2 linked regions of the Prochlorococcus marinus str. MIT 9515 genome follow. Each later gene encodes a partner of the first gene's protein in a complex. Links are inferred from orthologs where the notes say so. Each region holds a gene or a part of one and is shown in the gene's direction. Other genes may lie near its edges.

What was found.
Region 2: the proteins of hisH (region 1) and hisF are in contact, whole or in part, in a crystal structure (PDB 6RU0), measured with the Thermotoga maritima proteins. The link is inferred for Prochlorococcus marinus str. MIT 9515 from one-to-one orthologs. Residues at the interface, in WP_004080484.1 of Thermotoga maritima: Asn15, Arg18, Arg22, Arg117, Leu118, Pro119, His120, Met121, Gly122, Trp123, Asn124, Asn134, Gly135, Tyr136, Tyr138, Val140, Tyr158, Glu180, Lys181, Ser182, Ser183, Lys184, Ile185; in WP_004080486.1 of Thermotoga maritima: Met1, Leu2, Ala3, Arg5, Ser40, Glu41, Asp45, Glu46, Ala70, Glu71, Ile73, Asp74, Ile75, Pro76, Phe77, Asp98, Lys99, Ser122, Gln123, Glu161, Thr195, Leu196, Asn247, Arg249, Glu251.

What each region holds. Positions count from the first base shown.
Region 1 is NC_008817.1:994,896-1,009,792, reverse strand. The notes cover bases 7,088-9,933. They hold hisH (imidazole glycerol phosphate synthase subunit HisH), read left to right. Parts: upstream 7,088-8,124; coding sequence 8,125-8,742; downstream 8,743-9,933. Other genes in these bases: P9515_RS05540 (RNA methyltransferase), read left to right, coding at 9,891-9,933; petG (cytochrome b6-f complex subunit V), read right to left, coding at 9,329-9,448; rsmD (16S rRNA (guanine(966)-N(2))-methyltransferase RsmD), read left to right, coding at 8,756-9,343; trxA (thioredoxin), read left to right, coding at 7,792-8,115; P9515_RS05565 (GuaB3 family IMP dehydrogenase-related protein), read left to right, coding at 7,088-7,583. Also shown: P9515_RS05585 (2-isopropylmalate synthase), read right to left, coding at 1-601; P9515_RS05580 (glycoside hydrolase family 57 protein), read left to right, coding at 823-2,406; crtL (lycopene beta cyclase), read right to left, coding at 2,413-3,624; gyrA (DNA gyrase subunit A), read right to left, coding at 3,650-6,241; more of P9515_RS05565, read left to right, coding at 6,420-7,087; more of P9515_RS05540, read left to right, coding at 9,934-10,634; bchI (magnesium chelatase ATPase subunit I), read left to right, coding at 10,883-11,971; crossover junction endodeoxyribonuclease RuvC, read left to right, coding at 11,976-12,449; P9515_RS05525 (5-formyltetrahydrofolate cyclo-ligase), read left to right, coding at 12,459-13,016; P9515_RS05520 (SufE family protein), read left to right, coding at 13,054-13,479; P9515_RS05515 (homoserine dehydrogenase), read left to right, coding at 13,515-14,816; P9515_RS05510 (hypothetical protein), read left to right, coding at 14,879-14,897. UniProt on the Escherichia coli protein: IGPS catalyzes the conversion of PRFAR and glutamine to IGP, AICAR and glutamate. The HisH subunit catalyzes the hydrolysis of glutamine to glutamate and ammonia as part of the synthesis of IGP and AICAR.
Region 2 is NC_008817.1:428,011-443,049, forward strand. The notes cover bases 10,789-13,776. They hold hisF (imidazole glycerol phosphate synthase subunit HisF), read left to right. Parts: upstream 10,789-11,889; coding sequence 11,890-12,663; downstream 12,664-13,776. Other genes in these bases: chlG (chlorophyll synthase ChlG), read right to left, coding at 10,789-11,596; petP (cytochrome b6f subunit PetP), read right to left, coding at 11,606-11,830; P9515_RS02435 (ubiquinone/menaquinone biosynthesis methyltransferase), read left to right, coding at 12,696-13,397; P9515_RS02440 (DciA family protein), read right to left, coding at 13,407-13,776. Also shown: P9515_RS02370 (malate:quinone oxidoreductase), read left to right, coding at 1-863; lepA (translation elongation factor 4), read left to right, coding at 920-2,728; P9515_RS02380 (ABC transporter permease), read left to right, coding at 2,901-3,647; tRNA (guanosine(18)-2'-O)-methyltransferase TrmH, read right to left, coding at 3,662-4,336; P9515_RS02390 (hypothetical protein), read left to right, coding at 4,502-4,705; P9515_RS02395 (thiol-disulfide oxidoreductase DCC family protein), read left to right, coding at 4,930-5,322; P9515_RS02400 (TIGR03643 family protein), read left to right, coding at 5,325-5,561; P9515_RS09295 (DUF2256 domain-containing protein), read left to right, coding at 5,565-5,696; P9515_RS02405 (cryptochrome/photolyase family protein), read left to right, coding at 5,693-7,183; P9515_RS02410 (16S rRNA (cytosine(967)-C(5))-methyltransferase), read left to right, coding at 7,549-8,862; P9515_RS02415 (transglycosylase domain-containing protein), read right to left, coding at 8,878-10,647; more of chlG, read right to left, coding at 10,649-10,788; more of P9515_RS02440, read right to left, coding at 13,777-13,889; P9515_RS02445 (biotin--[acetyl-CoA-carboxylase] ligase), read left to right, coding at 13,966-14,715; P9515_RS02450 (ABC transporter ATP-binding protein), read right to left, coding at 14,718-15,039.

The sequences.
Region 1 (14,897 bases):
CAATGTTTGGAACATTTTTATTAATATCAAAAATAAGCTTCCCAAATTCACTCGGAGTCGTGAAGCCAACAGTGTCAGGAATATTAATTGTTGTAGCACCTGATGTTATTGCTAGTTGAATTACTTCATAAAGGAATTCGGGATCACTCCTTGATGCATCTTCACAGGAAAATTCAATATCATCGACTAATGATTTAGCATAACTGACCATTTCAGGAACAATTGAAAGAACATCTTTTCTTGATTTCCTGAGTTTATGTTTTAGGTGGATATCGCTAGTAGCTATGAAAGTATGTATTCTTTTTTTAGGAGCGGGAATTATGGCTTCGTAACAAGCTTTTATATCACTTGTAGAAGCCCTTGCTAAACCACAAATTATTGGACCATTTTCTCCTCCAACTACTTCTGAAATTTTATTTACTGCTTTGAAATCTCCAGGACTTGCAAAAGGAAAACCTGCTTCAATAACATCTACACCTAATCTTGCAAGTTGATGCGCAATTGCAAGTTTCTCTTCAAGATTTAAACTTGCGCCAGGAGATTGTTCTCCATCTCTAAGAGTTGTATCAAAGATCAATATTCTGCCTGGATCTTTGGACATTAACTAAATGTATCTTTATCCATATTAAGCCAATTAAAAAAAAATTACTAGATTTGGATTAATTTTAAATTAAAAGTAAAGAAATCATATTCATACATTATTGGTTAAATTATTATAAATAAAAGTATTTATATTAATTAAATAAAGTATTCTTGATTGAAAATAAATAGCTAAATATTTGCCTATAGGTGAATTTTTATATTTTAAAGTCATAAAAAAGTATGAATGGGCCTTCCCCTAATAAAAATTACTTAGGCAGACTGGCAATAGTTTTACATGCTCATCTTCCGTATGTCAGGAAAAATGAAAAGAATTCCTTAGAAGAGGATTGGTTATTCCAAGCAATCCTTGAATGTTATATTCCATTGCTTAAAGTCATGGAATCTAGTAAAAAGCAAGATGCTTGTAATACAAAATTAACTCTCAGTTTATCTCCGACCTTATTATCTCTTTTAAAAAATAAACAAATTCAAAAAAAATTCTCGTCATGGATTAAAACAAGAATAGAATTTCTGAGTGATTTGCCTCATGAAGAACAAGCTGCCTCTGAATTTCTTATGAGGAATATAAAAAACAATTATTTATATTGGGAAGAGTGCAATGGAGATTTAGTAGAGAGATTTAAAAATTTATTTATAACTGGTAACTTAGATATCCTTACATGTGCAGCTACTCATGGATATTTACCAATTCTTAGAGAAAACCCTGAGACAGTATTAGGTCAAATAAAAACTGCGATCAGAAATCATGAACTTATTTTTGGAGCAAGACCCTTAGGAATTTGGTTACCTGAGTGCGCTTATTATGAGAATTTAGATGAGATTTTATGTAATTGCGGGATAAGATATGCAGTTTTAGATGGTCATGGTATTTTAAATGGATCTCCAAGGCCAAGGTATGGAGTTTATGCGCCTATTTGTTCAAAGAAAGGTGTCGCTTTTTTTGGTAGAGATAGTGAATCAACATTGCCAGTGTGGTCTTCAAGAGAAGGATTCCCCGGTGACCCTGTTTATAGAGAATATCATAAAGACTTAGGTTGGGAATTGTCTTCCACAGAACTACAAAAAAAAGGCATTACAACAAGCAGGCCTTTAGGATTAAAATTTTATAGGATTACAAACAATGAAGCCTCATTAGGCAAAAAAGAATTTTATAAAGAAGATGAAGCTATAAAAAAAATTGAAGAACATTCTGATCAATATCTTTTATCAAGATCTAAACAATTGAAGAACCTTTCCTTATCATCATCATTTGATCCATTGTTGATAGCTCCATTTGATGCTGAATTATTTGGACATTGGTGGTATGAAGGACCAAGATTTATTGAAAATATTCTTAGAAAATCTATAAAATATTCAATTAAGCTTACAAATCTAAAGGAAATTCTTCTTAATAAACCTAATATTCAAATTTGTGATCCCTCTCCATCAAGTTGGGGACAGGGGGGGTATCACAATTATTGGCTTAATGATAAAAATGCATGGATAGTGCCAAAAATCACTAAAGCAGGTTCTGTTTTTGTTGAATTATCTTCCAGAAACTTTAATGATGCTTTTTCTATAAGATTATTAAAACAAGCAGCAAGAGAGTTACTTCTTTCTGAATCTTCTGATTGGAGTTTTATCTTAAGAGCAGGAACAACGACTGAACTCGCCAAAGAAAGGATTGATAGGCATCTTTTCAGATTCTGGAAATTAATTGATATGTTAGAAAAAAGATCTATTGTTGACTTCAAATTTATTGAAGATATTGAAGAAGAAGACAATATATTTCCTGAGATAAGAATTGAAGATTGGCAATTGTGAAAAAACTTATTTGATCTTCAACATCCCAAGCTTAACTTTTAAAGGTGAATTAATAAACATTTTACTCATTACATAAATTAGTTTTGGTAACGGAAGAGTATTGGTAAGAAAACCTACCCATTCTTTTGTTGATAATTTGAAGAAATTAGAAAAGAAACTTCTTAATCTACTCTCATCAAAGCTCATCAATCTCCTTAATCCATATTGATAAAGTTTATGTCTTTGAGTTAATTCATATGGCCATAAGACTGACCAACCTCTTGTCGCCAATTCTCTTGAACTATATTGTGGTTCTTTCAGAAAGATTGCTAATTTTTTGGCAAGAAATGGAGCTCTTCTTAATAATGATCCAATCATATATCCCGAAGCAGGATGAACCATACTTGCTGAACCTCCAAAACCAAGAACTGATTGGTTTTTATATGGTAAGGGCAAATTCATAGGGAATAAGCAAATTTCTTCATGGAAAATCTCTTCTATTTTTACACCTTTATTATTTAACCTACTTAAAAGTCTTTTTTTTAGATGATCCTGAGATAAAGCAGGATAACTAGCCAGTGATGTCTCCTCAACAAAATAAGTTTCACTTCCAAGATCCATTGCATAAAGAAAAGAGGGAGACTCTAACAACTCTTCATTATTTAAGTGGTCAGAACGAAAATCCATCAAAACAAATTGGTCTTTATTTACAGGAGGAGAAGAGAATTTCCCTACTATCCCATAAGCAGCTTGCTGGGCGACTTCTTTTAAAAGTGGCCTTTTAATAAATTTACTATTGTGTCCACTGGCATCAATTACTAATCTTGCCTTTAGTGTTAATCCAGAAAAACAAATTACTTCAGAATGTTTATTTTCTGATTTTATTAATTTTGCAGTTTCATTCAACCATTGAATATCTTTGCAGGATTTTAAAAGTTCATTCTGAAAAGCTTCCTGATTTATTAATCCATAATCATAAAAATGTTTTGTTGGATTATTCCCTTTCTTATTCAATCCATCTCCAAAGTAGCTCAAAGTTTTTGACCATCTATGAGATAACAAAGAATCTAAACCTAATTCTTCTAATTCAGAGGCCCAAATCCCGTAGGTATTTTCCCACTTTTCATAAGGAGATTTTGTTGATATTCCCATTATATTAAGATTTTGTTTAGCTAATTCTGAGGCTAAACATAATGCTGCAGGTCCAGAACCTAAAATTAAAATATCAAGTATTTCCATGGGAACGGTTTAATCTCCTACTTTGTTAGAGCTCTTCTTCTTTAGTCATTAATTGATCTGAATCATCGATTTGCTCATGTGGAACTAACACAACTTCAGATAAATGATCACCATCGTCTAGCCGTTGTAATCTTACTCCTGTAGCAGCTCTTGATTGTTGCGAAATTTTATCGGCATTTGTTCTTACGATAACTCCTCTCTCGGTGACAAAAATTAATTCTTCACCTTCTCCAAGAACCTTAAGTCCTACGAGTGAATCATCTTTAATTCTGAATTTTATTGCTCTTAAACCCATTCCCGCTCTTTTTTGCAATCTAAATTGAGCTACTGGGACCCTCTTCCCTAGACCAAAAGCACTAGCTACTAAAACCCATGGCCCCTTTGATGAATTGCTTTCAATATCTTCGTCATTTTCATTCTCAAGACTTGCTAATTGGTCAACTAGATCAGAAGTTAAAACATCCATGGATACAAGTTTATCTCCATCCTTTAAGTTCATAGATTTAACACCTCTCGCAGTTCTGCCAAGAGGCCTTAATTCATTATTATCTAACCTGAAATGAATCGTCATTCCTTTGCTTGATCCAATTAATACACTATCGCCTTCTTTTGATAATCTGACCCAAGTTAAGGCATCTCCCTCTTCTAGGTTAATTGCTATTAAACCATTTGAACGTATTTTTGAAAAAGCTGATAATGGAGTTCTTTTAATAAATCCAGCTTTAGTAAGCATTAATAAATAACGATCATTGTCAAAAGACTCTACTGAAACAATAGAAGTGATTTGTTCTTCTCTTGGGATTGGAAGTAGTTGAACAGAAGGAGTACCTTTGGCTGTTCTGCTACTCATAGGGACTCGATATGCTGGAAGTGCATAAGCTACCCCTCGATCACTGAAAAGTAAAAGAGTGTCATGATCATTACAGCTTATAAATAAATTAACTTCATCATCTTCTTGATTTTTTGTTCCGGCTTTACCTCTTGAACCTCTGCTGGTAGATTCGAATTCACTAACTGGCATTCTTTTTAAATAACCGGCTGAAGTTAGTAAAACAACTGATCTCTCGTTAGCTATAAGGTCAATATCATCTAAACCACCCCCTAAATTAAGAATCTCAGTTTTCCTTGGGGATGAAAATCTTTCATCTATTTTACTCAACTCTTCAAGAATTATTTCATTAATGCGGTCTTTATCCTGCAATATATTTTTATAGTCTGTAATTTTCCGGGTAAGTTCATCATGCTCTGATTTGATTTTATCTGCCTCTAAAGCGGTTAATCTTCTTAATTGCATTTGTAAAATAGCATCTGCCTGAATAACAGATAATTCATGATCTTTTTGTAATTGTTCTCTCGCAGAAGTTGTATCTTTTGCAGATCTTATTAAATTTATAATGTTATCCATGGCTTCTAGCGCTAAAAGAAGTCCTTTTATAATGTGATCTCTTTCCTCTGCTTTTTTCAATAAGAATGTTGTTCTTCTTTTAATCGTTACAATTCTAAAATCAAGAAATACATCCAACATTTTTCTTAGAGAAAGAGTTGTAGGTTCTCCGTTGACAAGAGCTAAAATATTTGCACTAAAGTTGTTTTGTAGAGGTGTTAACTTAAATAAATTATTTAAGACAACTTGAGGATAGGCATCTCTCTTTAGTTCTATTACAATTCTCATCCCGTCCCTGTCACTTTCATCTCTAATGTCAGAAATACCCTCTAATTTTTTGTCATTTACTAAATCTGCAATTCTCTCTATTAAAGCTGCTTTGTTAGTTTGAAATGGAAGTTCAGTTATTATCACAGCGTCTTTTTCTGCTCTTCCTGGGGATTTTATTTGTTCAATATCTGCTACCCCTCTCATGGTTATAGATCCTCTCCCAGACTTGAAAGTCTCTTTAATTCCATCTCTGCCTAAGATCTGTCCGCCAGTTGGAAAATCAGGACCTTTAATTAATTCAAAAAGTTCTTTGTCTTCCATTAAAGGATTTTTGATTATCGATTTAAGACCATTAATTAATTCTCCTAAATTATGAGGAGGAATATTAGTGGCCATTCCTACCGCAATACCTGATGATCCATTTAAAAGGAGTTGGGGTATTCTAGCTGGCAAAACTGTTGGTTCTTGTTGTGATCCATCAAAATTATCGGAAAAATCAACTGTTTCAGATTCAATATCCTCAAGTAAACTTTCATCTGTTAGGGATTGAAGACGTGACTCTGTATATCTCATCGCAGCGGGAGGATCATTATCTACTGAGCCGAAATTTCCATGGCCATCAATGAGTGGCATTCTCATCGAGAAATCTTGTGCCATTCGTACTAATGCATCGTAAACAGCAGTGTCTCCGTGAGGATGATACTTACCTAAAACTTCTCCTACAACCCTTGCACATTTTCTATAAGGCCTACCGCTTGTCAATCCAAGCTCATACATTGCGTAAAGAATCCTTCTGTGAACTGGCTTTAGCCCATCTCTTGCATCAGGAAGAGCACGACCAACAATGACGCTCATTGCATACTCTAAGTATGATCGTGACATTTCATTCCTCAAGTCTGTTTGAATGATTCGCTCGTTATTTTCACTCAAACTAGAATCACCAGAATCAACAATATCGGACATATTAAAAACCTTTATTTAATAATAATCCCTCATTGTCAGAATGAATAAAATAATGCTAATAATTAATTTTCAAATACTCATATTTCTACAAAATTATAAAAAAACTCTTTTGTTTTTAAGAAATTATTGGCTTATTACACCTTTAGTTGTTAACTTAATCAGAATAATTAAAAAAACCGTGAATATTGAAATTGGCTTAAACAAAAAAGTTAGAAGGGCTTACGGCATTGATGAAATTGCATTAGTGCCAGGAACAAGAACCCTAGATTACGAATTAACAAATCCTTCTTGGTCAATTGGAAATATTGAAAGAGATATTCCAATTATCGCCAGTGCAATGGATAGTGTTGTTGATGTGAATACAGCTGTAGATCTCTCTAAATTAGGAGCTATTGGTGTTCTCAACATGGAAGGTATACAAACTAGGTATGAAAATCCAAAGGAAATACTAAGTCAAATCTCCTCCGTAGGAAAAAATGAATTCGTACCTTTGATGCAAGAAATATATAAAGAACCCATCAAGCAAGAACTTATTTTGCAAAGAATTAACGAAATTAAAGAAAAAGATGGAATAGCAGCATTAAGTGGAACACCGCAAGCAGCTATCAAATTTAAAGAAACACTTGTGAAGTCGAAAATAGATTTATTCTTTCTTCAAGGTACTGTAGTTTCAACCGAACATTTAGGTATGGAGGGGAATGAGACATTAAATATCAAAAGCTTATGTCAATCTTTAAAAGTACCAGTTGTTGCAGGTAATTGTGTAACTTATGAAGTTGCAGAACTTCTTATGAAATCAGGTGTTGCAGGTCTTATGGTGGGAATCGGCCCAGGAGCAGCTTGCACTTCGAGAGGAGTATTGGGAATAGGAATCCCCCAAGCAACAGCAATCTCTGATTGTAGTTCAGCAAGAGATGATTATTTTCAAGAAACTGGTCGTTATGTCCCCATAATTGCTGATGGAGGAATTGTTACTGGTGGTGACATTTGCAAATGCATCGCCTGTGGTGCTGACGCAGTTATGATTGGTTCTCCAATAGCTAAATCAACAAGTGCTCCGGGCAATGGATTTCATTGGGGTATGGCCACACCAAGTCCTATATTACCTAGAGGTACAAGAATTGAAGTCGGCTCTACAGGTTCCTTAGAGAGAATATTAAAAGGACCCGCAATACTTGATGATGGGACACACAATTTACTTGGAGCTATTAGGACATCAATGAGTACTCTTGGAGCTAAAAATATCAAAGAGATGCAAAATGTTGATATTGTAATTGCGCCATCTCTTTTAACAGAGGGAAAAGTATATCAAAAAGCTCAACAGCTTGGAATGGGTAAATAATATAAAATCTTATCTCCTAAAATATAAAAAATTTCTCATTAGGAGTTATCATTAAATTATGGGGGAAACCCCATACTCCTCACACACTAAATCGCCCGATTTATCGGGCTTTTTTTAAGACATTTTGTTACTTAAATGTGTTTATCTGTAATGAAATCATCACTTAAAAGAATAGCCTGCTAAATTTTCTAAAAGGAATATCTAAATTATGTCATCAGCTCCCGCCGTAACTGATTCTTCATTTGACAAAGAAGTTTTGCAAAGTGATCTGCCAGTCCTAGTTGATTTTTGGGCTCCATGGTGTGGTCCTTGCAGGATGGTCGCCCCTGTTGTTGAGGAAATTTCAAAAGACTTTGAAGGTAAAATCAAGGTATTTAAGTTGAATACAGATGAGAATCCAAATGTTGCAAGTCAATATGGAATAAGAAGTATTCCGACCTTAATGATATTTAAAGGTGGTCAAAAGGTTGATACTGTCGTTGGAGCTGTTCCAAAAGCGACTCTTTCAAGTACCTTGTCTAAGCACTTATAAATTAAAGAATTGTCTAAAATAGGACTTATAGATTACGGAATGGGTAACATTCATTCCGTGACGAAAGCCTTAGAAAATCTTGAAGAAGAAATACTTTTAATTAAAAATAAGCACCAAACAAAAGATTGTAAGGCTTTAATACTACCTGGGGTTGGTTCATTCGATCCGGCAATAAATAATCTAATTAATACTGATTTAATAATTGATATTAAAAGCTGGATTAATAGTGGAAAATCATTTTTAGGAATTTGTCTTGGATTACAATTGCTTTTTGAATCAAGTGATGAAGGCTCAATAAATGGACTTGGCATAGTTAAAGGCCAAATAAAAAAAATTCCTCAATTACCTAATCAAAGAATTCCTCATGTTGGATGGTGTGAACTTCTTCCAACAAGAAAAAATAGCTTATTAAGAAATGAAGAATTAAATAATTGGGTATATTTTGTTCATTCTTATCATGCTGTTCCTTCAAATACTGATGTAATAGCTGCAAATGTAAGTTATGGTTCTGAAAAATTAACTGCAATAATTGAACAAGATAATTTACTTGCTTGTCAGTTTCATCCTGAAAAGTCAGGAAAAACAGGAGAAAAACTTTTACGTAGATGGCTTAAAAATATTCAATAATTCTATGTGATATATGAAATCAAATTTAAGGTTAATTGGAGGAAGAAAGCTTGAGAGCCCAAATACTAATGAATCTAGGCCAACTACTTTAATGGTTAGAGAAGCTATTTTTAATATTTTGAAAAATACAGTTGAAAATTCTAATTGGTTGGATTTATTTAGTGGGACAGGATCAATATCCTGTGAGGCATATAATCATGGTGCAAAAAAAATAATTGCAGTTGAAAAAAATAAAAATCTCTCAAAAATATGTTTAAAGAATTTATATTCATTGCAAAATATGGATAATAGAAAAAATGATATTGAGGTTATTTGCAAAGATGTATTGATTTGGACAAAACCCAGTGCCTCCAAAAATTATTCTACTAAGAATAATTTAAATAAAATAAAATTTGACTTTATATATTTAGATCCCCCTTATAGAGCTGATTATCATGAACTGGTTTTAAATCAAATATTTAATTGCAACTTTATAAGAAAAGATACGATAGTTATCTGCGAACATTCATTAGATTTGGAGATAAAGAAGAATATTTTATGGGAGATTTATGATGTTAGAACTTATGGTCAATCAAAATTGACTTTTTTAATCCATATCTAACAAACCTGACCCTCTTCTATATTGATTCCATGCGCTTACAAATAATCCTAGAAGTGTTATTGGAACTAATCCTAAAACTATTCCACATAAAAGAGGTTCAATCATTTTCTTGCATTTTTCTTATTTCTCAATTCTTACACAGCTACGATTTTTTGTGTCAAAATCTTCATCATCTGCAGCAGAAGAAGATTTAATAATTAAATTCGGGAAACACAGATTTATGATTTTTGCGATTTGATTAATATTTGGCGATTTATTTGATTTAAATCAAAAAGAGTAGAATTCGTATATTTTTTAAAAACTGTTTAACTTAGCCATTCAGTTAAGGCCGTAAACAATCTTCAAAATAAATTGTGTGAAATTATATGGTATAAAACAGAGATAGGTTTAGTTTAAACAGACTTACATTCAATAACTTAGCGTTTAAGTGATATATAAATTATAAAACATGTTATTAAGGCTTTCACTCTCCCAATGCTAAAGTTTGAAACTGTTCCTCAAAATATTTCCAAATTTAGAACATCTCCACATAGCAAAAAAATAAATTTTGAAGAAAAATGTTGTTAACTTGAAGGTTGTTTTGGTTGAACCAAATGGGCCAATAAATATTGGCAGTATCGCTAGACTATGTTCTAATTTTGATGTGAATGAATTAAGGATTGTTTCACCTAAATGTGATATTTTTTCTTTGGAAGCAAAAAAAATGGCCTTAAAGGGTCAAAAATATATAAATAATTGTAGAGTTTTTAATAGTATTGAACAAGCAATATTTGATTGTGATTTAGTTCTTGCTACTTGTGGAAGGATTGATTTAAGTAATGATATTGAGTGTGAAAATCCTGAGGTGATTTCTAAATGGATTTCATCTTTTAAGGTTATTAATAATTTGGCTATTTTATTTGGAAGAGAAGATAGAGGTTTAACTAATAGTGAATTACTTTTTGCTCACAAGATTTTTAACATAAAAACTTCCCAAGACTATCCCTCTTTAAACCTTTCTCACGCGGTTGCAATAATTTTGTATGAATTAAACAAATGTTCAAAAAATACTCCTCAGAAAGATTTAAAAGTTTTTAACCTTGCATCATCAAAGCAAATTTACGAATCATTTAAAGATTTAGAAGAAATACTTATTAGGACCGGTTATCTTTTAGAACATACATCCTTTTCAAAAATAAGTAAGTTTAAAAAATTTATTTTAAAAGCGAAAACATCTAGTCATGAGATAAATGTCTTAAGAGGAATTGTTCGTCAAATCAAATGGTTCTTAAATAATTCAAAAGGCAATTGAAATTAACTTTGTTAGATAAAAATTCAAGCAAATATTTGTTCTTGATTTTATGGCTGAATTTATTTTAAAAAGTATATATTCAGTTTAAAAAATTAGAATTTATAAAAATTAATTTAGAATCAGAAATGATTTTATATTTCAAAAAGCTCTAGATTGATAAAAATGTTCAATTTGATTTTGATATTTACTAATAACATTTTCTGAAGTATCATCGACTGATCATACGTACATAAAGTAAAACTACAGCTGTGAGCACTACAAAGAAAAGAAGAGTTTTTCCTTTTACGGCAGTAATTGGTCAAGAAGAAATGAAATTAGCTCTTTTATTAAATGTTATAGATCCAAGAATTGGTGGAGTAATGATTATGGGTGATAGAGGAACTGGTAAATCAACTACTATTAGAGCTCTTGCAGACTTGTTACCTGCAATAGATGTTGTTAAAGATGATCCTTATAATAGTTCTCTTGTTGATCCTGATTTACAAAGTAAAGAAGTTTTAGAGAGAATTATTCAAGGAGAGAGTTTAGAGAAAGACAAAAAACAAGTACCAATGGTAGATTTGCCATTGGGCGCAACCGAAGACAGATTATGTGGAACTATTGATATTGAAAAGGCTTTAAGCGAAGGTATTAAAGCTTTTGAACCAGGGTTATTAGCAAAAGCTAATAGAGGACTATTATACGTAGACGAAGTTAATTTACTAGATGATCATTTGGTCGATGTTCTTTTAGATTCAGCAGCTTCTGGATGGAATACTGTTGAGAGGGAAGGCGTCTCAGTGAGGCATCCTGCAAGATTTGTACTGATTGGCTCTGGTAACCCAGAAGAAGGAGAACTGAGGCCTCAGTTATTAGATAGATTTGGTATGAGCGTTGAGGTTAAAACAGTAAGAGACGCAGAATTAAGGGTTAAAGTTGTGGATCAAAGAACTTCTTTTGATGATAATCCTGATGAATTTTCAATAAGTGTTGAGAGGCAACAGGATGATCTTCAGCAAAAAGTTATCAAAGCTCAGGAAATACTTAATTCAGTTAAATTGGATGATGATCTCAGATTAAATATATCAGCTATATGTGGAGAACTTGATGTTGACGGACTAAGAGGAGATATTGTCACTAATCGATCTGCTAGGGCAATAGCTGCCTTTGAGGGAAGAACTGAAGTACAAGAAGAGGATATTGCTAGAGTAATTACTTGTTCTTTAAGGCATCGATTAAGAAAAGATCCATTAGAGCAAGTAGATTCTGGTGAAAGGGTTATTCAAGCATTCTGTAAAGTCTTTGACTTTAACGAAAAAGATAACCTTTCTAAATTTCAATTGTCATCAGAAGAATAATTAAGTGAGGATTATTGGCATTGATCCTGGATTAGGAAGAGTTGGATATGGAATTATTGAAATACAAAATGAAAAGAAAAAATTTCTTGATTGTGGCGTAATTGAAACTGATAAAAATAAAAAAGAAGAAGATAGACTTTATGAAATTTTTAATGATCTTAATACATTAATAAATCAATGGAAACCAGATATTGCAGCGGTCGAGAAGTTTTTCTTTTACAAATCGAGTACAACCATTAGTGTCGTTCAGGCAAGAGGTGTAATTATGATGGTATTGGCTTCCAAAAATATTCAAGTTAGCGAGTATGCACCTTCTCAGGTCAAACTTACTATTGCAGGATCAGGTAAAGCATCAAAGAAAGAAGTTATTGAAGCTGTTATGTTTAACTTAAATTTGAATTATGCACCAAAACCTGATGACTCCGCAGATGCACTGGCTATAGCTCTAACAAAATTAAATGAAGCTGGAATAAATTAGATTTAAATTATGATCTACTCTGAAAAAAAGAACTTTGAGAGGAGAAATTTTAAGAATTTAATGATAAAAAGTTCTTCTATTGATAGAAGAAATGTAGCAATTAATGTGGACTTATATCTTGAGTCCTTAGTTAAGCAAGAGATGATAATTGATCATATTGGGATATATTGGCCTCTTAAAAATGAAGTTGATATAAGAAATCTTAATAATAAATATTCCGTAGCCTTGCCTAGATGTGAAAAAAATAAAGAACTCTGCTTTTGTTCATGGAATAATGAACAATTGACTAAAGATAATGAGGGAATACCCTCTCCTGATCCTTCTTTCAAATTAAGTTATAAAAATATAAGTTTAATATTTGTACCTTGTCTTTCAGTCGATAAAAAGTTGACAAGACTAGGATATGGAGGTGGATATTTTGATAGATTTAGAGAAGATGAGAATTGGAGAACTATTCCATGTATTGGAGTATTAACTTCTAATTGTGTCAGTAATGATTTATTAACTAAAGCGGATTGGGATATCCCCCTATCTGGCTTTATTACAGAAAAAGAGATATTAGTCTAATGTGGAATTAATTTATAATTACTAGATTTATGTAAGTATGGAAAATAAACAAATTTATATTAATTTATTTAAGCAAGTTGAGAAGCTTAAGAATTCAAAGGATCCTAAAAGAAAATACGAATATATTTTATGGCTAGGAAAAAAATTGAAAGTTCCAAATAGTAATATCTTAATTCAAGAAAATAAAGTACAAGGATGTGTTTCTGAAGTATTTGTTAAAGCCACTTTTCAAGATGGTAAGCTTTATTGGGAAGGTTATTCTGATGCATTGATAACAAAAGGTTTACTAGCGTTTCTTATTTGTGGGATGAACGAGTTGACGCCAAAAGAAGTTGTAAATATAAACAACAAATTTATAGAAGACACAGGTCTTAAAGCGAGCTTAACTCCCTCAAGATCAAATGGATTTTTAAATATACTTTTAAAAATGCAGTCTCAGGCAAATGATTTTTTGTCGGAATAATATTATAAAATTGAACCTATATTAAAATTTAAAAAATGGGAAAATGTAAAATTGGTATTATAGGTTTTGGAACTGTAGGGACTGGTATTTATAGAATTTTGAAATCGAGAAATGATGTTCATCCTATTTTAAAAGATATAGAAATTGTTGGAATAGCTGTTAAAAATATTAATAAAAATAGAAATATTGAATTAGAAAATAATCTATTAATAGATGATCCTAATAAATTAATTAACGACTCTAATATTGACGTAATTGTAGAAGTAATGGGAGGTACGGATATGGCCAAAGATATTATTTTAAAATCTCTAAAAGCTCGAAAATCTGTAGTTACAGCGAACAAAGCAGTCATCGCAAGATATGGGAGTGAAATATATGCTACGGCTGCAAAGTATGGGGTTTATGTTTTAACAGAAGCAGCAGTTTGCGGAGGGATCCCAATAATTGAACCTTTAAAAAGATCTCTTAAAAGTAATCAAATAAATAAAATAGTTGGGATAATAAACGGCACAACAAATTTTATTCTTTCAAAAATGACAAATGAAAAAGCTGATTATGAGGAAACATTAAAACTAGCTCAAAAACTAGGGTTTGCAGAATTTGATCCAACTGCTGATGTTGAAGGTCATGATGCAGCTGATAAGATTTCAATTCTTTCTGAACTGGCATTTGGAGGAAGAATTAATAGAGATTCAATTAGTACGGAAGGCATTAATCAAATAAATATTAAAGATATTGAATATGCAAATAAACTTGGTTTTGAAATAAAACTCTTAGCCTTCTCAGAGAGAAATACTATCAATAACAAAAATTCTCTTTCCTTAAATATTTGGGTAGGACCCTCTTTAATTCCTAAATATCATCCTTTAGCAAAGGTTGACGGTGTAAATAATGCCATTCTTATAGAGTCATATCCACTTGGAGAAATAATGTTATACGGCCCAGGTGCGGGCAGTGGTCCAACGGCAGCTTCTGTAGTTTCTGATATATTAAATCTTCAGGCTTCATTATCAAAAAATTTACCTACAAAAGATCCATTATTATCTTTTAATTTTTGGAGAGACTGTCACATAATAGATTTCAATCAAATATCAAAAAAGAATTATCTCAGAATTATTTGTTTAGATTCTCCTGGTGTAATTGGTAAGATCGGAGATTTATTTGGGAAGAATGATGTCTCAATAGAATCAATAGTTCAACTAGATGCAAGTGAGAATAAAGCTGAAATAGTTGTTATCACTCATGAAGTGTCAAATGGTAACTTTGAAAAATCAAAGGAGGGGATAAGAGCCCTTCCTGAAGTTGAATTAATTGCCAGCCAATTAAGTTGTATTTGAAGAAAATATTTGCAAATCCCTCTTTAGCTTGTTAAACCGAAGTAAGTAAATTTACTTTAGTAATGTTTTATTCAAATTTAA
Region 2 (15,039 bases), 560 kb from region 1 along the record:
CAGAACTAAATGACTTGAAGAAAACTAGTAATAAAGAATGGGAATTAAATATTAGTATGGAGGGCAGAAAAGTTAATTTGAAGACTTCATATGTTTTTCTTGGGGCTGGTGGCAAAACAATAAACTATTTACAAAAATCTAATATTCCAGAAGCTAAAGTCTATGGAGGTTTCCCCGTTAGCGGTAAATGGCTTATTTGTGAAGAGAATTCTTTAACAGAAAAACATAATGCAAAAGTTTATGGAAGAGCGGATATAGGATCACCTCCAATGTCTGTTCCTCATTTAGATACAAGATGGATTGAAGGGAAAAAATTTCTTCTATATGGACCTTTTGCTGGTTTTACAACAAAATTCTTAAAACAAGGATCTTATCTTGATTTGTTTAATTCCCTCAAAAAGAATAATTTATTATCTATGCTTGATGTTGGAATAAAGAATAATGATTTAATTAATTATCTTTTTTCACAATCAATAAAAAGTCATAAATCAAGAGTTGAGAACTTAAGAAATATGATGCCATCTGCTGATCCTTCAAATTGGTATTTAGAGAATGCTGGTCAAAGAGTTCAAATAATAAAAAAAACGAAAAAAGGGGGATCTTTGAAATTCGGAACAGAAATTGTTAATGCTGCAGATGGTTCCCTTTCAGCTTTGTTAGGTGCTTCTCCTGGGGCGAGTACCGCAGTTTCAATAATGATTGAGGTTCTAAAAAAATCTTGTCTTTTTACGCTAGATAAAAGTATTCTTGAACAAAAAATAAGTCATCTTCTTTATGAATCTGAATTAAAAAATCAAAATGAAAATGACTTTTTAGAAAATTTAAAAAAAAGAAATAATTCTATTTTAGGTTTCCATCCATAATCTTAATTAGCTAGTATTAATTAAGAAGATAAGAAAGGAGTTGTTCTGAATTTTATATGACTGATATATCCGTTTCAAAAATAAGAAATTTTTGCATAATTGCTCATATCGATCATGGTAAATCTACTCTCGCAGATAGATTACTTCAAGATACTGGAACTGTAAAACAAAGGGATATGCAAGATCAGTTTTTGGATAGTATGGATCTTGAAAGAGAAAGAGGTATAACAATTAAATTGCAGGCAGCGAGGATGAAGTATAAAGCTGAAGATTCGCAAGAATATATCTTAAATCTAATTGATACCCCGGGGCATGTTGATTTTTCTTATGAAGTAAGTAGATCTTTACAGGCTTGTGAAGGTGCTTTATTAGTTGTTGATGCAAGTCAAGGTGTAGAAGCACAAACTTTAGCTAATGTTTATCTTGCTTTAGAAAACAATTTAGAGATCATACCAGTTTTAAATAAAGTTGATTTGCCTGGTGCAGATGCCAATAAAATAAAACAAGAAATTGAAGAGGTAATAGGATTAGATACTTCTAATGCAATAAATTGCTCTGCAAAAACTGGAGAAGGGATAGAAGATATATTGGAAGCAGTTGTTAGTAGAATTCCTCATCCTCAAAATGAAATAAAATCTCCAACTAGGGCACTTATTTTTGACTCTTATTATGATCCTTATAGAGGAGTAATTGTTTACTTCAGAGTTATATCTGGGTCAATTAATAAAAGAGATAAGATCTTACTAATGGCGAGTAAGAAGCACTATGAATTAGATGAAATTGGAATAATGGCTCCTGATGAGAAGCAAGTTGATGAACTTCATGCTGGGGAAGTTGGTTATTTAGCGGCTTCTATTAAGTCTGTTGCTGATGCAAGAGTCGGAGATACAATTACACTATTTAATTCGGCAGCTAAAGAGCCCCTCCCTGGATATAAAACAGCTAACCCAATGGTTTTTTGTGGATTGTTCCCAACAGATGCAGATCAATATCCAGATCTAAGAGAGTCTCTAGAAAAGCTTCAATTATCTGATGCTGCACTTAAATATGAACCCGAGACTAGTAGCGCTATGGGCTTTGGATTTAGGTGTGGTTTTTTAGGACTACTTCATATGGAAATTGTTCAGGAAAGGTTAGAGAGAGAATATGATTTGGATTTGATCGTAACTGCTCCTTCAGTTATTTATAAAATTAATTTAAATGATAAGGAACAGATCTTTATCGATAATCCCTCGACAATCCCAGACCCACAATCAAGAGAATCCATAGAAGAACCATATGTGAAAATGGAAATCTATTCTCCAAATGAATTTAATGGAACACTAATGGGTTTATGCCAAGAAAGAAGAGGTATTTTTGTTGATATGAAATACATCACAACAGATAGGGTGACTTTGATTTACGAAATACCTTTAGCTGAAGTTGTTACAGACTTTTTTGACCAAATGAAAAGTCGAACTCAAGGATATGCATCAATGGAATATCATTTGATTGGTTATAGAAAAAATGATCTTGTTAGATTAGATGTTCTTATAAATTCCGAAAGAGCTGATCCTTTAACTTCAATTGTTCATAAAGATAAGGCCTATGGTATTGGTAGAGGTTTAGTAGAAAAATTAAAGGAGCTTATACCTAAACAACAATTTAAAATCCCTATTCAAGCTTCAATAGGTAGTCGCATAATTGCGAGTGAAAGTATAAGTGCATTAAGAAAAGATGTTCTTTCGAAGTGCTATGGGGGAGATATTTCTAGAAAAAAGAAACTTTTAAAGAAGCAAGCTAAAGGTAAAAAGAGAATGAAAGCAATGGGTAAAGTTGATGTACCTCAGGAAGCTTTTATGGCAGTTCTCAAATTAAATCAGTAATAAATTTCAAATTAAAAACTAAAAGCTATTTTATCTTTCAAACAATAGTTATATTTTAGTTGATTCGAATAATCATAAAGCTGTGAATGCAAATCCATCAAGTCAAGTTGCTAAGAATATTAGAAAAACTGGATTTGTAATTGTACTTGTATATCTTCTAATAGTATTGATTATGAAAGTACTAGAGGCTAATAACTTTTTTGGATATTCTGTATCATCATTTAGTAGTGACGTTTTTTCACCACCTTCCCTGAAACATTTATGTGGTACTGATAGGTTAGGCAGAGATGTTTGTTTACGAACTTTACAAGGATCATCTATAGCTATTGAAGTTGTATTCCTTTCTATTTTCTTTGCTTTAATTTTAGGCTTGCCTTTAGGATTATTGAGTGGATATTTTGGAGGGATATTTGATAAATGCTTATCACTCATAATGGATACTATTTTTTCTATCCCAGTTATTTTACTTTCAGTAGTGGTAGCTTTTGTACTGGGTAAAGGGATTATTAATGCCTCTATCGCATTATGTATTGTTTATTCTCCTCAATATTTCAGGTTAATTAGAAATCAAACAATACTAATAAAATCAGAGACATATGTTGAAGCTGCAAGAGTATCAGGAGCTGATATTAAAACTATAATTTTTAAATATATATTCCCAAATGTTATTACTCCATTGCCTATTCTTCTTACTTTAAATGCTGCCGATGCGGTTTTAGTTTTGGGAAGCTTAGGCTTTTTAGGTTTAGGAGTTCCCGCAGATGTTCCAGAATGGGGCAGTGATCTTAATCTTGCTCTTGCTGCTCTACCTACTGGAATATGGTGGACTGCTTTATTCCCTGGATTAGCAATGTTTTTTTTAGTCCTAGGTCTTTCTTTTATAGGAGAAGAAATAGAAAATATTTTTGAGAAGCAATAGTTGACTTTTTTTTATTATTGTTTTTTTATAACTTCATTAATTTCTCCATCCTGATTAAGGGTTGGATATTTATTTCCAGACTTTTTATAAATAGAGGCTAACTCAGGATAACTCCATTCAAATAATGTCTTTTGATATTCTTTTTGACTTAAACCTTCCCCATTTAAAGGAAGTAAACTTTTAATTTGTCTTTGGCGAATAGCTTCAAAAAGTAAAATAGAGGCAGCTACTGAAACATTCAAAGATTGGACCATTCCTGTCATAGGGATAAAGATTGATTCATCAACCTTGGAGATAAGTTCATCACTTAATCCCCACTTCTCTGCTCCTAAAACAAAACATGTATTTTCTGCATAGTCAAAATTCCTGTAATCAGTAGAGCTATCATTAAGTGTTGTTCCATATAATTTAAATCCTTTCTTTTTTAGATGAGATACTGCAGAAATTGTTGTTTCATGATTATTCAATTTGACCCATTTTTGACTACCTTGAGCTGTACTGTTAAAAGTTTTAACTTCATCTCTTTTACAAATGAAATTCGCTTCAAAAACTCCTGCTGCATCACAGGTTCTTAATATTGCAGATAAATTATGGGGCTTATTTACTGCCTCTACTAAAACAGTTAAGTTTTCCATTCGACAATTTAAAACATTTTTTATCCTCTCAAATCTTCTTGGTAAAATCGACATTTGAAAAATGTTTTAATTATGATCTTAACTATATTAATCCCAAAAAAAATTTTTAAATATACAAATTTTAGTTTGAATAATTAATTATCTTTTACTACCAATTTAATAGAGGTATTAAATTGGATGTTATCTCCCTTATAATAAATCAAAATTAAATAGGATTAAATGGCTTACATCGAATGGGATTATACAGTAATAAAAAGTATGGTTGAAACACAAGGTTGGACATTGCCTGAACCGGATTCAAAAGAATATAAAAAATTTAGTGATGAACTTGGAGAGAAGATGAGAGGAGTAGGTATAGTTTTCGAGAAATATTGTAAGTTTGCTCCGGAAATTGGAGAAGGTGTACATTTATTAGACGATTGAACCTTAGAAAAAATTTAACCATTGATGTATCCCTTAATCAATGGCTATTAACTAATAACATAAGGGACTTTTGAATAAATTAGAGTAGGAAATTATTAAGGATTTATAAAGTTTATTTTGAAATTTGATTGTGGATTTAATAAAGAGATTTTTAGAAAAAAATTTGTAATTTTAAATTTTCCACAAAAAGCTTTTTAAAATTTTATATTAAATAAAAAAGAAAGATGCAAAATAAATTAACATTTTTGTTCGATGGTGGTTGTCCGTTATGTTTAAGAGAAACTAATTTTTTAAAAAAGAAAGACGCTCTTAATAAAATAAGTTTTGTTGATATCAATAATCAAGACTATAATCCAGTTCTTTTCAAGGACATTTCATATCCAGAAGCAATGTCAAATCTTCATGGCATTTTAGAAAATGGAGATATTATTAAAGGACTAGACGTTTTAGCATATTCATACGAATTAATAGGACTCGGCTGGGTTTACTATCCTTTAAAAATTAAATTTGTAGCACCAGTTTTAAGAGTGATTTATAAATATTGGGCAAAATATAGACTTAAACTTACTGGTAGATCAAATCTTGAAAATCTCTGTACCTCTGAATGTGAACAATAAATATGGAAATTGTTGATATAGATAGAGTTATTGAGATGTGTTGGGAAGATAGAACTCCATTTGAAGCTATTGAACACCAATTTGGTTTAAAAGAAAATGACGCTATAAAAATTATGAGAAATAACCTTAAACCAAAATCATTTAAAATTTGGAGAAAAAGAGTTTCAGGAAGGAGAACAAAACATATGGAGCTTAAGGATTCGACTAGATTTAAATCTACTCATAAAAGAAAATTATAAATTTTGAAAAATTTACCTAGCAAAACGTGTCCAGTTTGCAATAAGACATTTGATTGGCGCAAAAAATGGAAAGATTGTTGGAAAGATGTTAAATACTGTTCAAATAGATGCAGAAATAGGAAATCACTAGTATGAATCAAATATCAATCATCTTCCCAAATCAACTTTTTAGAGATAGTCCTATCTTAAAATTAAATTGTGAGATCTTAATGATAGAGGATTCCTTGTTTTTTGGAAATGATAAATTTCATAAGTTAATTAATCATAAAAACAAATTAATTTTTCATAAAGCTTCAATGCTCGCATATAAAAAATATTTAGAAAATTTAGGTTATAAAGTTTTTTATATAGACAACAAAAATAATTTTTCCACAGTTGATTATTTATCAAATTACTTAGAAAAAAAATATCAAAAGATAAATATTTATAATCCTCATGATTTTTTAATTATGAAAAGAATAAATAGCTTTGTAAAAGCCAACAAGCTTAAATTACAAATTTTCCAATCCCCAATGTTTATTACTAAAGAAGACTTAAGAGAGTCATTTAGGGTGAATCCCAAAAAACCTTTGATGGGTAGATTTTATGAGAATCAAAGAAAAAGTCAAAATATATTAGTTAATCTTGATGGCTCACCAAAGGGAGGTAAATGGAGTTTTGATGAATTAAATAGAAAAAAATTACCAAAAAAAATAACTATTCCTGAAATTCCAAGATTACCAAAAAATGAGTTTGTAATGCAGGCTGAAAATTTAATTACTGATTTAAATATTGAATTCATCGGGGAAAGTAATCATTTTATATATCCAACTTCTTTTTCTGAAGCAGATAATTGGCTTCATGATTTTTTCGAATCTAGAATTTTTTTATTTGGAGATTATGAAGATGCAATTAGTAAGAAAAAAGTTTTTTTATGGCATAGTTTGCTTTCTCCTCTTTTAAATAGTGGTTTATTAACTCCAAAAGAAGTTATAAATAAGGCATTAACTTTTGCTGAAAAAAATAAAGTTCCTATGAATTCTTTAGAGGGTTTTATTCGTCAAATTGTTGGATGGAGAGAATTTATTTGTCTTGTTTATGAAAAGCATGGTACCAAAATGCGTACTACCAATTTTTGGAATTTTGAGAACAATCCAATGCCTGATGTTTTTTATACAGGAAATACAGGGATTGAGCCAGTAGATATTGTTATAAACAATATTATTAAATACGGTTATTGTCATCATATTGAGAGACTAATGATCGTAGGCAACTTTATGCTTTTATGTCGTATACATCCAGATCAGGTTTATAAATGGTTCATGGAAATGTTTATAGATTCTTATGATTGGGTAATGGTACCCAATGTATATGGGATGAGTCAGTTTAGCGATGGAGGCATCTTTTCAACAAAACCTTATATTTCCAGTTCAAATTATGTAAAAAAAATGTCTGATTATAAAAGTGGATCTTGGTGTTCAATTTGGGATGGATTATTTTGGAAATTCATAAAAGATAATGAAACTTACTTTAGAAAACAATATAGATTGGCGATGTTAACAAGGAATCTAGATAAAATGAGTGACGAAAAGTTAAATGGTCATTTGACAACAGCTGAGGTATTTATAAAGAATCTTTATTAAAGAAACAACCATTTTTGAAAACTTAAGAGAACCTTACATTCTGATGAAAAATTAGATGTAGATGCTAAGTTGGTCCAAATTTAGAAATTAAATGAATATTAACGTTTTTTTTTGAATATAAATTTTAATCTAATTGCTTGAAACTTTCTTATCTAACTTATTTATGAAAAATAATAAAAAAATTAAATTATTATCTAGAGAAAAACTGCACTCTTTAAATATATATTTATTTTTAGGATTTAATTTTACCCTGGTAACTATTCTTGGTTTTATTTTGTTTAATACTACAATTAATAGTTAACTTCAATATTGTCAGTAAATAGTATATTAAATATATATATATTTTTAAATAACTTTAAGACACTTTGGCAACAGGATACCTTCAAAGAAAAGCATCTTGGGAAATTTTATTAAAGGTAAGTTCTGGTATCTATTCAGACCATGCACTTGAGAAGGTACTAAAAAATTATGAGTTTAATTCATTAGATATAGCCTTCATAACTGAATTATCTTTTGGATGTATAAGATATAGAAAATTTCTTGATACTTGGATAGATCACATCTCAAAACTTTCTCATCAAAAACAACCTCCAAAACTAAGATGGCTTTTACATATTGGTTTATATCAATTATTGAAAATGGATAAAATACCTTTTCCTGCCGCTATTTCCTCCACAGTAGAAGTAGCAAAGAGAACTGATTTAAAAGGTTTAGCTGGTACCGTGAATGCAATATTAAGAAATACTGTTAGAAATATAGAAAGAGATAATTGCCCAAAAATATCTACTGACGAAATGGAAAAGTTATCTTGTCTTGAGTCATTGCCATTATGGCTTGTAACTGAAATTGTTAATTGGGTAGGAATAAAAGAAGCTAAAAATATCTTTAAAGCATTTAATAAAAAACCTACGATTGATTTACGAATTAATTCACTGAAAACTAATTTCAATAAAATTTTGAAAGAACTTAATGAATGTAATATTCAGGCAGAGCCTATAAATCAATTAAATAATGGAGTTGCTTTAAATTCAAATCCAAGATCTATAAAAAATCTTCCAGGGTATAAAGATGGCCTATGGGTGGTTCAAGATAGATCTTCTCAATGGGTGGCTCCTCTTTTAAATCCGAAGAAAGGAGAAAAGATTCTGGATGCTTGTTCTGCTCCTGGAAGCAAAACAACTCATTTAGCTGCATTAGTAAATGATGATGCTGAAATTCTAGCTGTTGATAGATCAGAAAAAAGATTGAAAATACTACAGTCAAATTTAGAAAGATTAAATATAAAAAGTGTAAAAACCTTAGAAGCAGATGCCACAACTTTGATTGATATTAAGCCAAATCTCGCATCTTATTTTGATAAGATTTTAATTGATGCTCCTTGCTCAGGAATCGGAACCTTTGCAAGAAATCCAGATACAAGATGGTCTTTAAGTAAAGATAAAATAAATCAATTAATTATTCTTCAGGAAGGATTACTAGACAGTATTTTCCCTCTTTTAAAAAAAAATGGAACTTTAGTTTATTCAACGTGTACAATTTGCCCTGATGAGAATAACTTACTCATTAGAAGATTTTTGTCAAAAAATAAGGAACTTAAATTAGATAGTGAAAGACAAATTTTACCAAGATTTGATAAGCCAGGAGATGGATTCTATGCAGCAACAATATCCTATAAGTAAAACTAAAACTTTTTATTATTGAATTTTTAAATCAAAAATTTTACTTATAAATTTTTTCCAGAAATAAGCTGCATTACCACTTGATAAGTTAGATTTTTTGTTTTCATCAAAACCTATCCAAACTCCAGTAGTAAGATTTTTAATTGAACCAATAAACCAAAGGTCTCTATTCTCATCCGAGGTACCTGTCTTTCCAAATATCCTTTCTCCTTTTATTGAAGCTCCTATCGAAGTTCCTTCTGATACAGATTTCTCAAGTAGATTATTTAAATTTTTGTTTACTTTAGGAGCTAATATTTTCTTATGAACAAATTTGTTTTCCCAAATTAATTCTTGATTTTTTGACTCTATTTTTTCAATAATGCTAGGCTTATAGAGATTTCCATTGCTATTCAAAACTGCATAGGCGTTTGTAATATTTAGAAGGTTATCTCCATAAGATCCAATAGCTAATGGTAGAAATTCTTCAAGCTTTTGTTCATATCCTAGTCCAAATAAATTAGCTAAATTTATAATTTTTTTTAGGCCTATATTATTAGCTATTTTTAATGGAACTATATTAGAAGATTTTTTAAAAGATTCAGTTAAGGATATCTTACCAAGGTAGTTTTCAGAAAAATTGTTTGGACAATAATCTTTCCAGCAAGTAGGAATATCCTCGAATTTATCACTTAACTTTCTACCTTCTATAAGTGCTGCTGCATAAGGAATAATTTTAAAAGTTGAGCCTAAAGGTCTTACTGCTGAAGTGACTCTATTAAATTCGTTTATTGATGGATTTTTGCTGGTGATCATTGTTCTAATTAAACCTGTATTGGATTCAATTGATACCAAAGCTATTTCAATATTATTAGGACCTATATACTTTGAAATATGTTGTCCAATTTCTTGCCAATTTTTGTTGATACTTGATTTGATTTTTAAAAACTTATATTTTTTATGAGTCTTAATAATTTTATTTGCTTCCTCCAAAATATAATTTACTAATAATTTATCGTTAAGATTTTTGTTATCTATTTGATAATTTAATTTAACTTTTTCCTGAAGAGCTGAATCTTTTTCACCTAATGATATGTGGCCATCTAAATACATAGATTCTAAAATTTTATTTCTTTGTTTAATAGCTAAATCAATATTTTCATAAGGTGAATAAATTGAAGGAGCAGGAGCTAAACCTGCTATTAAGGCAACCTCAGATAATGTTAATTCGTTAATAAATTTCCCAAAATAAACTTGAGAGGCCTCATTTACTCCGTAAGCTCCAGATCCTAGGTAAATATTATTTAGATATAATTTTAAAATCTGGGATTTACTGTATTTAAAATCTAGTATTAAGGATATTATCATTTCTTTAATTTTTCGTTGAAAACTTAAATCATTATTTAAAAAAATTAATCTAGCTACTTGCTGCGTAATAGTACTTCCACCCTCCTTAAAGGACCTACTTTGAATATTATTAATCAAGGCTCTTGATAAACCTATTAAATCAATTCCATTATGTTTAAAAAATCTTTTGTCCTCTCCAGAGATAAAAGAATATTTTAGGAAAAATGGTATCGAATTTGTATCATCAAGGACATCAAATTTTCTACTTAATTTGCTTAATATTTTATTATCAGAAGATAATATTTCATAAGAATAGGTTATTGATTTTGAATTATTATTATTTTTAAGTGGATTAGAATTTAAAGTAAACCTAATTAAATTAATTACGGGGAAAAATATACCAAAGAAAATAAATATTGAGGGGGTAATAATAAGATATTTGTATTTTTTTTCATTCACTTTAAGCTACTAAAAAACTATGTCCTATTGCTAAGGCAGTTACTAACATTCCAGTTATTAGGAATGGCTGTGCGCTTGCCTGATATTTGACATCAAATTTTAGCGGGTCTCTTAGTAACCACATATCTTGAAACGTAATTTGAGGAATTACCAGTAAAACTAAAATTACTGATGCTAAATGTTGACCAATAACAATTAATACAATAACCATCGCCAATTGAAAAATATCAATGAGACCAGCACTTATTCGACTAGCATTTTTAATTCCAAATATTACAGGTAATGAATTTAAACCTAGTTTTGAGTCCCCTTCAACACTTTTAAAATCATTTATTACTGCTATGCCTAGCCCAGAAAGACTATAAGCAAGAGTTAGCAATGCAGTAACAATCGTTAATTTCCCAAATAAAGCTTGCCCTGCCCACCAAGGAAGAGCTATGTATGATGCTCCTAAAGCGTAATTTCCTAGCCAGCCATTTTGCTTCAATTTTAAGGGAGGAGCAGAATAGATGTAACTTACGAAAGAACCACCTAAAGCTAGAAGGAGGACAGAAGGAAAACTATGTTTTGCATATAAATCTAGTAAAAAAGAAACAACTAATCCAGAAATAAGTAATACCCAGATTTGTGTTTTCACTTCCTTAATCGAAATTTTTCCAGAGGGGATTGGTCTATTAGGTTCATTAATAGCATCAATATCTCTATCAAAATAATCATTAATAGTTTGTGTATAACCTGCTAAAAGTGGTCCGCTCATAAGCATGCATGCTAGTGAGGCTAAAACGTTGCTTATAGTCCACTGAAAGTTTCCGCTTGCAGCGGCTCCACAGATTACACCCCATATTAAAGGTATCCATGTAATTGGCTTCATCAATTGTATTCGGAGTTTCCAAATACTTGAGGTCTCTGAAGCACCTTTAATGCCTAATAATTGTTTTGGATCATTCACTTTAGCTATTTAACCTTTCTCAATTTCTTCAGGGAAAAACCAATTTTCTTCTCCATTTTGCAATCTAACAGTAATGCCAATACTTCTACCATCAGTCATTTTATATCCAGTTGTTACAACTCTTGGGTTTGATGATATTTGATCAATTAGCTTTGCAGGTAATCTATCTTTAACCTTGTTAATGTTGATTTTAACTTTACTACCAATTTTAGGTAATAATTTTGTTTGAGCCATAAGAGTTAAAATGGAAGCTATTATGCAAGATTAACAGTCTTTGGACAATTTTTTTTAAAATGGTAGCTCTTCGTTTAATTCCTTGTTTAGATGTAGCTAATGGCAGGGTAGTTAAAGGTGTCAATTTTGTAAACCTTAGAGACTCCGGCGATCCTGTTGAATTAGCTTGTAGATACTCAGAAGCAGGGGCGGATGAATTAGTCTTTTTAGATATTAGAGCTAGTGTGGAAAATAGAAAAACATTAGTTGATCTTGTCTCTAGGACTGCGAAATCAGTAAAAATCCCTTTTACTGTTGGTGGTGGAATAAATTCGATAGTCACAATAAATGATCTCTTAAGAGCAGGCGCAGATAAAGTAAGCTTGAATTCATCTGCAGTTAAGAATCCAAAAATAATTTCTCAAAGCTCTAAAAAATTTGGAACACAGTGTATTGTGATAGCTATTGATGCAAGAAAAAAACATAATGTATCTAATGAATGGGAAGTCTACGTTAAGGGGGGTAGAGAGAACACTGGTCTAGATGTGGTAAATTGGGCAAAAAAAGTTGAGGAATTAGGAGCTGGAGAAATTTTATTAACTTCTATGGATGGAGATGGGACACAAAATGGATATGACTTATTATTAACTAAAACAGTTGCGAAGGCAGTTAATATTCCTGTTATAGCTTCAGGAGGTGCAGGCTCTTTAGAAGATATTTTTGATGTTTTTACTGAAGGTGAAGCATCTGCAGCACTTTTAGCATCCTTACTTCATGATAAAAAACTTACCATTGAAGAAATAAAATCTTTTCTTATTAACAAGAAACTAATAATAAGGCCGAATGAAAAATAGCTTATTATTATTAATTTTTAAAATGATTAAATATGAGGCATAAAAAAATTAATGAGGTCAAAACTATTTTTAATAATATTTCTTGTAGTTATGACTTTTTAAATAGTTTATTCAGTTTAGGATTACATAGATTTTGGAAAAATAAATTAGTTTATTTATTAAAACCAATTGATGGAGAAGATTGGGCTGATCTTTGTTGTGGAACTGGTGATTTATCCTTTCTGATTTTTAAAAAAGTTAGTCCTAATGGAACTGTTACTGGTATTGATAGTGCAAAAGAAATTTTAAATATTGCAAGGAAAAGGTCCAAATTGATTGGAAATAAATATATATCTTGGGAAATGCAAGACATCTTTGAAATAGATGAAAACTTAAAAAATTATGATGGAATTTGTATGTCTTATGGTTTAAGAAATTTGATGAATGTAGAGGAAGGATTAAAAAAAGTCTTTAATCTTTTAAATAATAGTGGTAGAGCAGGGTTTCTAGACTTTAATCATTCTAAGTTGAATTCTTTAGCTGATTTATTTCAAAAAATATATTTAAGATCTATCGTGGTCCCAATTTCAAAATTTTTCCAATTAAGTAAAGAATATTCTTATATTGAAAAAAGTATTAAAAGTTTTCCGGAAGGAAATAAACTCATGCTTATCGCGAAAAAAGTTGGTTTTAAGAGGGTTGAATATAGGACTATTTTTTTCAATCAAATGGGAATATTAATAGTAGAAAAATAAAAAATGATCTTAACCATTTTTTCTCCAACAAAAAGTACATTTCCCCCATCTTGATATTTCACCTTTTGGTGCAGGACTATTACATAGTTTGCAAATAACCATATTATTATTCTTTATTCTGCTGGGATGATTCTCCCAGATGATTTTTGCGTTAATCTCTTTTTTATCTAAAGTTTGGACTTCATAATTTTGTATTATCTTGATTTCATTTAAACTAATTCCAAATTTGCTAATACTCTCTTTTAAACGGTGCTTGTTATAAATCAATGCCTGCCTCCATTGTGGATGATTTACAGCAATAGTAAGATTTTTTTGATCAATTTTTAATGGTTTGCATGCTCTAGATAATTCAAGACCAATTAACTTTTCCCAATTTTCATTTAGTTTGGATAATTTATCTAGGTCTTCCCATGATTTTTTGAAATTATCAAGACAATTTCTCATTGAAAATGGATATCTTTTATTTAATATTGGTAAATATTTCTTATTCAATTTGTTTAATTAAAACTATAAGATTTAAGATAATTTAATCTATTAAAGATTGCTTGTTTTTTAATATTAAGGTTTTGTGAAAGTTTTAGGTTCTGTAGCTAGGACAGCATTTTATTTCAAAAAAATTCAGGGATTGTGCCCAGATTGGAAACTGCAATACAAATTCAAATGTAGAAGTACTGAATATGAACTAACAAATTTGCTTCAAGATTCTCCTGTCCAGAGAAATAAACCAATAGCAATAGTGGCCAAAGAGCAATTATCAGGGATAGGTCAAAATTCAAGATCATGGTTTTCTCCTAAAGGAGGAATTTGGCTTAGTGCAGCTTATCCAATATTCTCCTCAGAATTTTCAAGTGAGACTTTGAGTCTTTCATTCGCAATTAAGTTATGTGAAATGTTTCAAATGGAATCTATAAATGTTGATTTGAAATGGCCAAATGATATTTTTTATGATTCTAAAAAATTAATTGGATTTTTACCTAGGGTCATAACAAGAGGAAAAGAAATTATTTATATGAGAATTGGTTTGGGAATGAATTTTTCAAATAAAACTCCATTAGAGGGGATTGCTTTATCAGAAATACTTAAAACTAAAAATATATGCGAACATTATTGGACTGCGAAAATTCTTAAAACTATTCATGATTCAGTCGAATTTAATGGTAAAAAAGAATATATTATTGAGAATGCAAATAAATACCTTACAAAAAAACAATTACCTAGAGGGTATAACTCCAAGTACTGGAAAATAAAAGATGTAGACAATAATGGGAATTTGAGAATTTATAATCAAACCCAAGAAAAAGTATTAAAAAGATTTTAAATTTATTTTATTTTTAATTCAACTATTTTCCCATCTTTAAACTTTGCAACTTTTTTTGCACGACTTGCAACTTCATCTTCGTGAGTTACTAAAACTATAGTTATCCCTGATTCATGTAATTTATCAAAAAGGTCTAATACATCTTCTGTTGTCTTTGAATCCAATGCTCCAGTAGGCTCATCTGCCAATAATAGTGAAGGATTATTTATAATTGCTCTTGCAATTGCGACACGTTGTTGTTGTCCTCCGGATAACTGATTAGGACGATTATCAATTCTCTTAGAAAGCCCAACTTTATCTAATGCGTTTTTAGCTCTTTCTTCT